DNA from 3 places in the Shewanella sp. SM87 genome. Region 3 is predicted to be linked to each of the others. Evidence: predicted binding sites of a transcription regulator. Region 3 holds the regulator's gene; each other region holds the start of a gene.

Region 1 (3,119 bases), on a different contig from region 3:
CACGCGCTTGCATTTGTACGGCAAGTTGCAATGCGCCGTACAGGTTGGTTCCTGTGGATGCGCCGGTTTTGCGGCCAATTAATTGTTCTAACCAATGAATCGTCGCCACCGATGCGGCGTCGGGAATTTGCAGCATAGTATCGACAACTCCAGGAATAAACGATGGCTCGACTCTCGGTCGACCTATGCCTTCAATCTTACTGCCATTGCAACAGGTTAAGCTGGCATCGCCGCTCTGATAGAAATCAAAAAAAACGGAGTTTTGCGGGTCGACTACGCAAAGTTGTGTTGCCAACCTCTGATAGCGAATGTAGCGGCCTATGGTCGCCGATGTGCCGCCAGTGCCTGGGCTCATCACTATCCACCGCGGGATAGTGTGTGGCTCGCGCTCCATCTGATTGAAAATCGAGTTAGCGATATTGTTATTACCGCGCCAGTCGGTTGCACGCTCGGCGTAGGTGAATTGATCCATATAATGGCCGCCGAGCTCTGCGGCAAGGCGCGCCGATTCTGCGTAAATCTCACTGGAATGATCGACAAAATGACATTGGCCGCCATAGAAAGTGATCTGCTCAATCTTCTTTTTAGCTGTGCTTTTGGGCATCACGGCAATAAAAGGTAAACCGAGTAAGCGGGCAAAGTAGGCTTCAGAAATCGCCGTACTGCCCGATGAGGATTCGATAATTGGCGTGCCTTGCTTAATCCAGCCGTTACACAGGGCATAGAGGAAGAGTGAGCGGGCGAGGCGATGCTTCAAACTCCCTGTCGGGTGGGTACTTTCATCTTTAAGATAAATATCTATGCCATCGAGCATAGGTAATTCAAGCTTAATCAAGTGGGTATCGGCGCTGCGCTGAAAATCCGCTTCAATCTTGCCTATTGCGTGGGCTTCCCATGTTGGGCAGAGTCTGTGAGCGCTGTGAGAATCCATTGGTGGTTGAATCGTGTTAGAAATCATAGTAGTCACATCGAAAGGGATCATTTACAGAGCATATCACAGGGACGGGCAAAGCGGTTTTATTGGATGAGCTTGAAGTCATTCGCTTAAAGTAGAGCACGACGTAATTGAAATCAAAAACAAATGTCGCTCACCAAGAGGTTTACTTAATATAGAAATGCCAAGAATTTAATTAGATTAAGCTGGAACAGTCAGATTAAGTTGAAAAAGACTATGCGGAAGTGGAACAAGAAGGATATGCGAGAGTGAAAGAAATGGTGGAGGGAGAAGGATTTGAACCTTCGAAGGCTGAGCCGTCAGATTTACAGTCTGATCCCTTTGGCCACTCGGGAACCCCTCCACAAACTTTCTTTTTAGCTTTACAACTGACTTTTAAAATTGTCTTTCAAAACATCATCAATAACGGACTTGTTTATCAAGACAAAACTAAACATTGGCCATGTTTAGTTTTTGAAAATGATTCTCTGCGTTAGAGATAAAGATGGTGGAGGGAGAAGGATTCGAACCTTCGAAGGCTGAGCCGTCAGATTTACAGTCTGATCCCTTTGGCCACTCGGGAACCCCTCCACGAATACCTTTAACGCTTTTGTAAAACTCTACATCATTTTCGAACAACACGATAAAACTTGCAGTGCAAATGGTGGAGGGAGAAGGATTCGAACCTTCGAAGGCTGAGCCGTCAGATTTACAGTCTGATCCCTTTGGCCACTCGGGAACCCCTCCTCAATTGCGGCCGCCATAGTAGTCAGAAACCTTTTCCATGTAAATACCCAATTTAAAAATATTCCTAAAGTTATGTATCAAATGGTCGATTAACTAACAACGAATTGTTTTGACGATGTTTTTTTATGCAAATTGATGTTCCTTTAGTCAACGAAGCCCAAATTGGCACCCGCTTAAACGCGGCGATAGAAAACGACAGACGGGGCGAATTCGCCCTGTTGCTGTCGTTACTGTCGGTTGACGCACGGGACATGGCACAATTCCAATGGCAAAATGAACTCGATATGGCGCAAAAATTACAGCGTCAGTTCGAATTACCACCGCAGCAAAGTTTAATGGCGGATTTATCGTCTGCTGAACCAGTGGTTGATAACAGCAGTATTTTTATGGCTCAAGGTCCACGTGCGTTTCAATTACAACAAGCATTGCGACCGGAAGCCTTAGTCATCCGTGGCGGCGAGTCAGTCGCAATGGCAGAAGCGTTAAGTAACTGTGACCATGTCACTCAGCTGAGGCAAAGGGGCCAATTAACCGCACCCAAAGTCGAGATCATGCACTTTGCTGATCAATTGGCAATCCAACGTAATCTTGTACCTTTGCTCGCTTCAGCCTAAGCCTGTCTTCCCGCAAGCGATCTTCAATACCCATCGGGTCAATCTGATCCATTTCGATAAATAAGCGTGAGCTAAAGCCAGTTATCTTGAAGCTTAATTACCTATAATTCGTATTAACCTATCGAGTTAAAATTTACCGCGTTAAAAATTTAACGAGCATATTTTAGTGATGCCGTTAATCAGTCGCTCTATACATTAAGGAATACAGATGAAAGGCATAATAGAAGCACAGAGCCCGACAGTGAATGACACTTGCACCGATTGCGGCAGCTTTGTCGATATCGGCGCCGTTATTGATGAACACGATACGTTATTGACGTTAAATTTTGTTGGCGATAGCGCTCAAGCGGATGCCGAAAGCATGGCAACACGCGCTCAAACTCGATTTGCTGAAGTGCAAACTGAATTTGTGACTAAGACTGAAGGCGTCGACTTACTGCTGACCTTCAATGTCAGCGCGGAAAAAATGATTTTTCAATTGGAAAACGGCCTGTAATTTTTAAAGCAGCACTTTAGTTTTTAGTCGGTTATGGATATCCGGAAATCGCGCTAATTGCCTAAAAATGCTGCTATTGTTAACCAAATTGTAATAAATTGTGCCACATGTTGCTGTGCTTACAACAGTTAGTGTAATCTGCCTCCAAATAAGAATAATTCAATCAGCTTAATTCCACATTTTGAGGTAAGTTTGCTAACAGCAAAGACCTTTAGCCCAACACGAAGTTTTGTAGGGAACCAGCGTGAAGCGACGTCAGCATCAGCATTTATTGGAGTCTTTGGTACAGTCAACTGCAAAACAGCAGGGCGATTTCACAAAGACGGCA
Region 2 (3,119 bases), on a different contig from region 3:
CAAACATCTTACGATCGCCAAGCTCTGTATCTAGGTAACGCATGATCACTTCACTATCGAATAGTGCAACACCATCGTTGGTAATAAGACACGGGATCTGTCCTAACGGGTTAGCATCGAGTAATTCTGCGCTGTTTTCAAAGGGATTAACTAACTGCTCTTCAATATTGTTAATCCCTAGATACTGGATTAAGGCTCTTACACAACGGGCATAGGGCGAAGCTTGAGAACTTAACAACTTCATCAAAAATTTCCTTTTGTTTGCATTAAACGCTATGGCTTTTTAGGGGCAAGAACGGCAACAAGTTTACTCTCGCCTTCTATGTAAAATTGAGATTACCAGTATTTTTCAACGGTAATTTGCCCAGGAGCACGGCGTAAATTCTTCACTAACCCTTTATCGAGTAAAGCGGCTTGCGCACCATTAATCATACCCGGATTGCCGCAGATCATAACTTGAGAGTCAGCTGCGTTTAAGGTTAATCCTGCCTTTTTTTCGATTTCACCCGAGACTATCCCCTCGGGAATGCGACACTGCAAAGCATCGGCAAAGGGTTTACGGGTCACACTCAAGACTAATGTAAATTGTTCAGGGTATTTGCGTTCTAAATTACGCAGCTTATCAAGATATGCCAAATCCTGTGCTTCGCGCACGCCATACACAAGCACGACTTTTTCAAAACGCTCCCAAGGTTCATCGGTGTCGAGCATAGACAAAAATGGCCCTACTGCTGTTCCTGTGGCTAAAAACCACAAATGCTTCCCTTGGAGTTCACCCTTAGGAATTTCAGCTAAGGTCATAAAACCGGTCGCGGTTGAGGTAATTTCAATTTCATCGCCTATTGCAAGGTTGTGTAATTGAGGCGATAACAGGCCATCCTCTACTGCAACGGCGAGCACCTCGGCATAGGGTTTATCGGGAGAATTTACTAAGGAGTAGGCTCTAGCCACACGCTTATCATCTTGCATTTGACTTAACTTGATAAACTGACCAGGAATAAATGGAGCTAACTCGGCAGCAATGCGCAATGAGAATAACTTATCACTCCAATCAATACGTTCTATCACTTGTCCCCTAATCCACATAACTTGCCCTCAAGCGAAACGTTAAATAGGCTTCCAGCATAGACTTTTTTCTGCACAACAAAAACCCCTTATATAAGGGGCTTATGACTATAACGCTGAATATAGAACTGAAAATACTGAGGTATTAACTCGGACTCGATACTGTCTCATCAGTCTTCTTGTTAAAGCTATCTCTAAAGGCTTGCAGCCCCTCTTGCACTAAGCTGTAGGTTTTATCGACACCATCGGCAATATCACCCTGCAATACTTTAAGGCCGGACAGAATATCTTTAGCCTCTTTAAAGCCATTGTCAATGGCACCGCCAATAATCCCCATAAAGCTATCGAGTTGATCACTTAGACTCATACCCGAATTTTGTTGTTGGTGAATGCTAAAAAACTGCGTCGCAAAACTCACGATACGATCTGCAGTCGCTTCTGGAGAAGTATCTACGCCATTATCATAAGCCGTCTGAATCGCGTTCTCGCCCATAGTGGGCGCTAACTCTTTATTAATCGACTCTATCGCTGCGCGATAAAGCAAGGCCATAGACTGATCGCCTGACTTGATATTCACATCTTGCTGTGCCGATAAAATCGCTTGATTCATCAGCTGCTTGCTCGTTTGCTGCGCAGTTTGCTTCGAGGTTACTTCTGTGGCTTTCGCGTCCTTCGAATCACTCACTTCGGTGCCCTTAGACGCCGCGTTTTCAGCATATTTTTTCTGTGGCAAAGGGGTACTTTGCACTTGAGGGGGTTTATTGATTTCCATGATGACTATCCATTCAATTCGGGTCGACTTAATTATCGACCAAAATTTAACCAGCTTTAGTAATTTTTAGAATTGAAGTACCATCTGACCACAAGGCCATGATAAGGCCCACATAAATTAAGTGGGTTCATTCTTTAATAAGGTGCATAAAGCGCCAACCCACCGCAATGCAGATCATTACTATCGCTGAGCTTAGACATAAGCCAATAGAAAAGGATGTTACACCATGGCAGCAGGCCGCAGTTTGAGTCATTTCCGCTTTCACGGGTTTACACTAATCCTTAAGCACTATTTTAAGCATAATCTGGGTATCAATATAAAACGCTTTAGCCTGCTAACAAGCCTCGTCATATTCACTTGCCTCGGCTTTGCTCCCATTAGCCAAGCTCATGCTGAAAGTAGACTAATTATTTTAGTCAGACATGCCGAGAAAGCCGACACGCCAGCCAATAACCCGCAGTTATCACCCAAGGGAGAAATACGCGCAGCATCACTGATCACTGCCTTGAGCCGCACGCCGCTGTCGCAACTTATTGCGACTCAATACCTAAGAACCCAGCAAACACTCGCGCCCATCGCCGAGGATCGCCATTTACCTGTGACGATAGTAGAAGCTGCCAAACCTATCGAAGGACATATCCAACACATTGTTGAACAAGTGCATGCTGTAAAGGGCAATACACTCATCGTTGGGCATTCAAATACTGTCCGACAGATCATTAAAGCCCTTGGTGGACCTGAGATCCAAGCGATCAGTGAAGATGACTATAGCCAGCTGTTTTTACTCTCTCTTAATGATGACCAACCTGCGAGCTTGATCGCCACCCGTTACGGACAAGAATAAGGATAAATAACATGAGTGAACTCAATTGGTTTATGTGGGGACTCGATCTATTTTCAGGGCTGTTTTTGATTGTAATAGGACTCGCAGTACTCGCGGTTATTTACATGTATATCGCAGATAAAATGCAGACCAAACAAGCGGTAAGACATAACTATCCCGTGATTGGTCGCTTTCGATATTTGTTTGAAAAACAAGGTGAGTTTTTCAGACAATACTTTTTCGCCCAAGACAGAGAAGAACTGCCCTTCAACCGTGCTGAACGCAGCTGGGTGTACCGCGCCGCTAAAAATGTCGATAGAACTATCGCCTTTGGTTCGACTCGCCCCTTGGATACTGCCGGTACTGTTATGTTTATGAATACCGCCTTCCCAACCCAAGATGAAGAGATCACACCCATTCATCCACTGACAATTGGCACCAATTGCCGCCAACCCTATA
Region 3 (3,119 bases):
TCCCCTGCGGTTGCGAATAAATTAGCCGCGCTGAGCCAGCATTATACGCCGGCTGAATTAGTCAGAGCATTACCACAAAGTCTCGCTAATATGCTTGATAATCAGGGCGATGACATTGTTAAGCAGGGCGGGGTGGTTGCATTAGTTGGTCCTACTGGCGTTGGTAAAACAACGTCATTAGCTAAACTTGCTGCCCGTTTTGCGGCACATCATGGTGCTGAACATGTTGCTTTAATTACCACAGATCATTATCGCATCGGAGCCTATGAGCAATTAGCAACTTATGGCAAAATAATGGGCTGCCCAGTAAAGCAAGCTCATGATCTAAATGAATTAGAGCAAATTCTCTATCAGTTTAGGAATCGCAAGCTAGTATTGATAGATACGGCTGGCATGGGACAGCGAGATATGCGCCTTTACCAGCAACTTGATAATTTAACTGCAAATAGCAGGATACCTATCCGCAGTTATCTGGTACTGTCTGCGACAGGGCAGCGCCGTGTGCTGCAAGATGCAGTCAATCATTTTAAACGCATTCCCCTATCTGGTGTCGTTCTCACAAAACTCGATGAATCTGTGTCGTTAGCAGGGGCATTAAGTGTGTTGATCCAAAACGGATTACCATTAAGTTATATTACTGATGGACAAAGAGTTCCTGAAGATATGAAAGTTGCGGATACCCTAGATTTAGCCCAGCAGGCACTCGCAGCGTTAGATAGTACAGAACAACAATCATTACAAGACACAGCGTGGTCAGATAATATGGCCTGTGCATTTGAGTAGATTTATGACCCTGGATCAAGCAAGTGGTTTACGTATGATGAATCAACCCTATAACGAAAAAGTGAAAGTAATCGCGGTCACTGGTGGCAAAGGAGGCGTGGGTAAAACCAGCGTTTCTATTAATACTGCTGTGGCATTAGCCGAAAAAGGCAAGCGTGTCTTGGTACTTGACGCTGACCTTGGCTTAGCAAACGTCGACGTCATGCTGGGTATTCGTGCCGAGCGTAACCTCTCTCATGTTCTCTCTGGTGATGCAGAGCTTGACGATATTATCGTTCGTGGTCCAAAGGGGATAGGCATAGTACCAGCCACCTCAGGAACACAGGGGATGGTGGAATTAAGCCCGGCGCAACATGCTGGATTAATCCGTGCATTTAGTGAGATGCGGACTCAGTTTGATATTCTAGTCGTAGATACAGCGGCTGGGATCTCAGATATGGTGCTCAGTTTCTCACGTGCTTCGCAGGATGTGCTAGTCGTTGTTTGTGATGAACCCACTTCGATTACCGATGCCTACGCCCTGATTAAAATTCTCAGCCGTGAGCATGGCGTGTTCCGTTTTAAAATAGTTGCCAATATGGTGCGTAGTTTACGCGAAGGTATGGAATTATTTGCTAAACTCAGTAAAGTGACCGACAGATTTTTAGATGTTGCACTTGAATTAGTCGCCACGATTCCATTTGACGAAAACTTACGTAAATCAGTTCGTAAACAAAAATTGGTGATTGAAGCTTATCCTAAATCACCAGCGGCGATTGCGTATCAAGGATTGGCAAATAAAATTTTGAGCTGGCCTGTGCCGCAGCAACCTGGTGGGCATTTGGAGTTTTTCGTTGAGCGTTTAGTACAACGACCAGATTTTCAAGAGGAAAAAACGAGTGAATAAAGCCGCTGCGTATACTTGTTTAGACAATAAATCGTCGATCGTTGAACAGTATGCTCCGTTGGTTAAAAGAATTGCGCATCATTTACTCGCCAGACTACCTGCATCTGTGCAGTTAGATGATTTACTCCAAGCTGGGATGATGGGGTTACTAGAAGCATCATCCAAGTTTGATGGTGGCAAGGGGGCGAAATTTGAAACCTTCGCCGGCATACGCATACGTGGAGCCATGTTAGATGAAATTCGTCGTGGCGACTGGGTCCCTCGTTCCGTTCATCGTAACAATCGTAAGGTTGCACACGCTATTGATGAGTTAGAGCAAGAACTGGGCCGTGATGCACGCGACACAGAAATTGCAGAAAAACTTGATATGACGCTCGATGAGTACCATCATATTCTTAACGATGTTTCTGTCGGAAAAATCATAGGGATAGAAGATTTAGGCGTATCTCAGGATATACTTACAGTGAGTGATCGGTCCGATGATGATTCATTTGAAGCATTAGCTGAGAACCAATTTCATTCTGCTCTGGTTGATGCAATTAAATTATTGCCTGAAAGAGATGCATTAGTGTTATCCCTGTACTACGATGAAGCATTGAATTTAAAAGAGATTGGCGCCATTCTTGAAGTCAGTGAATCGCGGGTTAGCCAGATATTAAGTCAGGCAATGTTGCGATTGAAAGCTAAACTCAAGCACTGGACATAAGTATAATTATTAATCGAGCATAGAATGTCAGCTCACCGGAGGAAACCTTGGACAAGAATATGAAGATTCTCATTGTTGACGATTTTTCGACAATGAGGCGTATCATCAAGAACTTGTTGCGAGACTTGGGGTTTAATAACACCCAAGAAGCAGACGATGGCTCAACAGCCCTGCCGATGTTGCAAAAGGGGGATTTTGATTTTGTTGTTACAGATTGGAATATGCCTGGTATGCAAGGAATCGATCTGTTAAAAGCAATTCGCGCTGATGATTCGCTAAAGCATTTACCCGTATTAATGGTGACTGCTGAAGCAAAACGTGAACAGATTATTGCTGCCGCTCAAGCGGGAGTGAATGGTTATGTGGTTAAGCCTTTTACCGCTGCAACGCTGAAAGAGAAGTTAGATAAAATATTCGAACGACTCGCTTGAGCAAGGATGAGCTATGAAGTCACAAACATCAGGGCTCATCACGCTCGAGCAAGCTCAGCATTTAGTTGAATTATTAAGTGCAGGTGAGCAAAGTCAGGCAGATGATTTATTTCGGGAGCTTGCTGCTCCACTGCAACGAGAATTATTCGAAGAAGTAGGTAAATTAACTCGGCAACTTCATAGTGCGCTGATGGATTTTCAAGTTGATAATCGTCTTGCTGAATTAGCCAATACAGAGATCCCCGATGCCAAGCAACGTTTAAATTACGTTATTGACATGACCGAACAAGCTGCAAATAAAACCATGGATGCG

Evidence for each region. Region 3 encodes FliA, which starts transcription of late flagellar genes. Its sites were predicted from a motif close to CTAAAGNTNNNNNNNNNNNNGCCGATA; they were not measured.
Region 1: the regulator FliA is predicted to act here: its motif matches at 1,746-1,772, upstream of L5M11_RS09540 (VC2046/SO_2500 family protein).
Region 2: the regulator FliA is predicted to act here: its motif matches at 1,871-1,897, upstream of L5M11_RS15345 (DUF5610 domain-containing protein).

What each region holds. Positions count from the first base shown of each region.
Region 1 is NZ_JAKKSC010000009.1:121,630-124,748, forward strand. Features, by position in the region: gene L5M11_RS09520 (PLP-dependent cysteine synthase family protein) at 1-982, opposite strand, end outside; tRNA gene L5M11_RS09525 (tRNA-Tyr) at 1,214-1,298, opposite strand; tRNA gene L5M11_RS09530 (tRNA-Tyr) at 1,441-1,525, opposite strand; tRNA gene L5M11_RS09535 (tRNA-Tyr) at 1,597-1,681, opposite strand; gene L5M11_RS09540 (VC2046/SO_2500 family protein) at 1,807-2,295, shown strand; gene L5M11_RS09545 (DUF406 family protein) at 2,504-2,791, shown strand; gene L5M11_RS09550 (putative bifunctional diguanylate cyclase/phosphodiesterase) at 3,036-3,119, shown strand, end outside.
Region 2 is NZ_JAKKSC010000019.1:27,647-30,765, reverse strand. Features, by position in the region: gene L5M11_RS15355 (glutathione S-transferase N-terminal domain-containing protein) at 1-244, opposite strand, end outside; gene L5M11_RS15350 (ferredoxin--NADP reductase) at 337-1,086, opposite strand; gene L5M11_RS15345 (DUF5610 domain-containing protein) at 1,211-1,837, opposite strand; gene L5M11_RS15340 (histidine phosphatase family protein) at 2,064-2,681, shown strand; gene L5M11_RS15335 (FMN-binding glutamate synthase family protein) at 2,693-3,119, shown strand, end outside.
Region 3 is NZ_JAKKSC010000001.1:170,710-173,828, reverse strand. Features, by position in the region: gene flhF (flagellar biosynthesis protein FlhF) at 1-783, shown strand, start outside; gene L5M11_RS00795 (MinD/ParA family protein) at 788-1,669, shown strand; gene L5M11_RS00790 (RNA polymerase sigma factor FliA) at 1,662-2,375, shown strand; gene cheY (chemotaxis response regulator CheY) at 2,423-2,806, shown strand; gene L5M11_RS00780 (protein phosphatase CheZ) at 2,820-3,119, shown strand, end outside.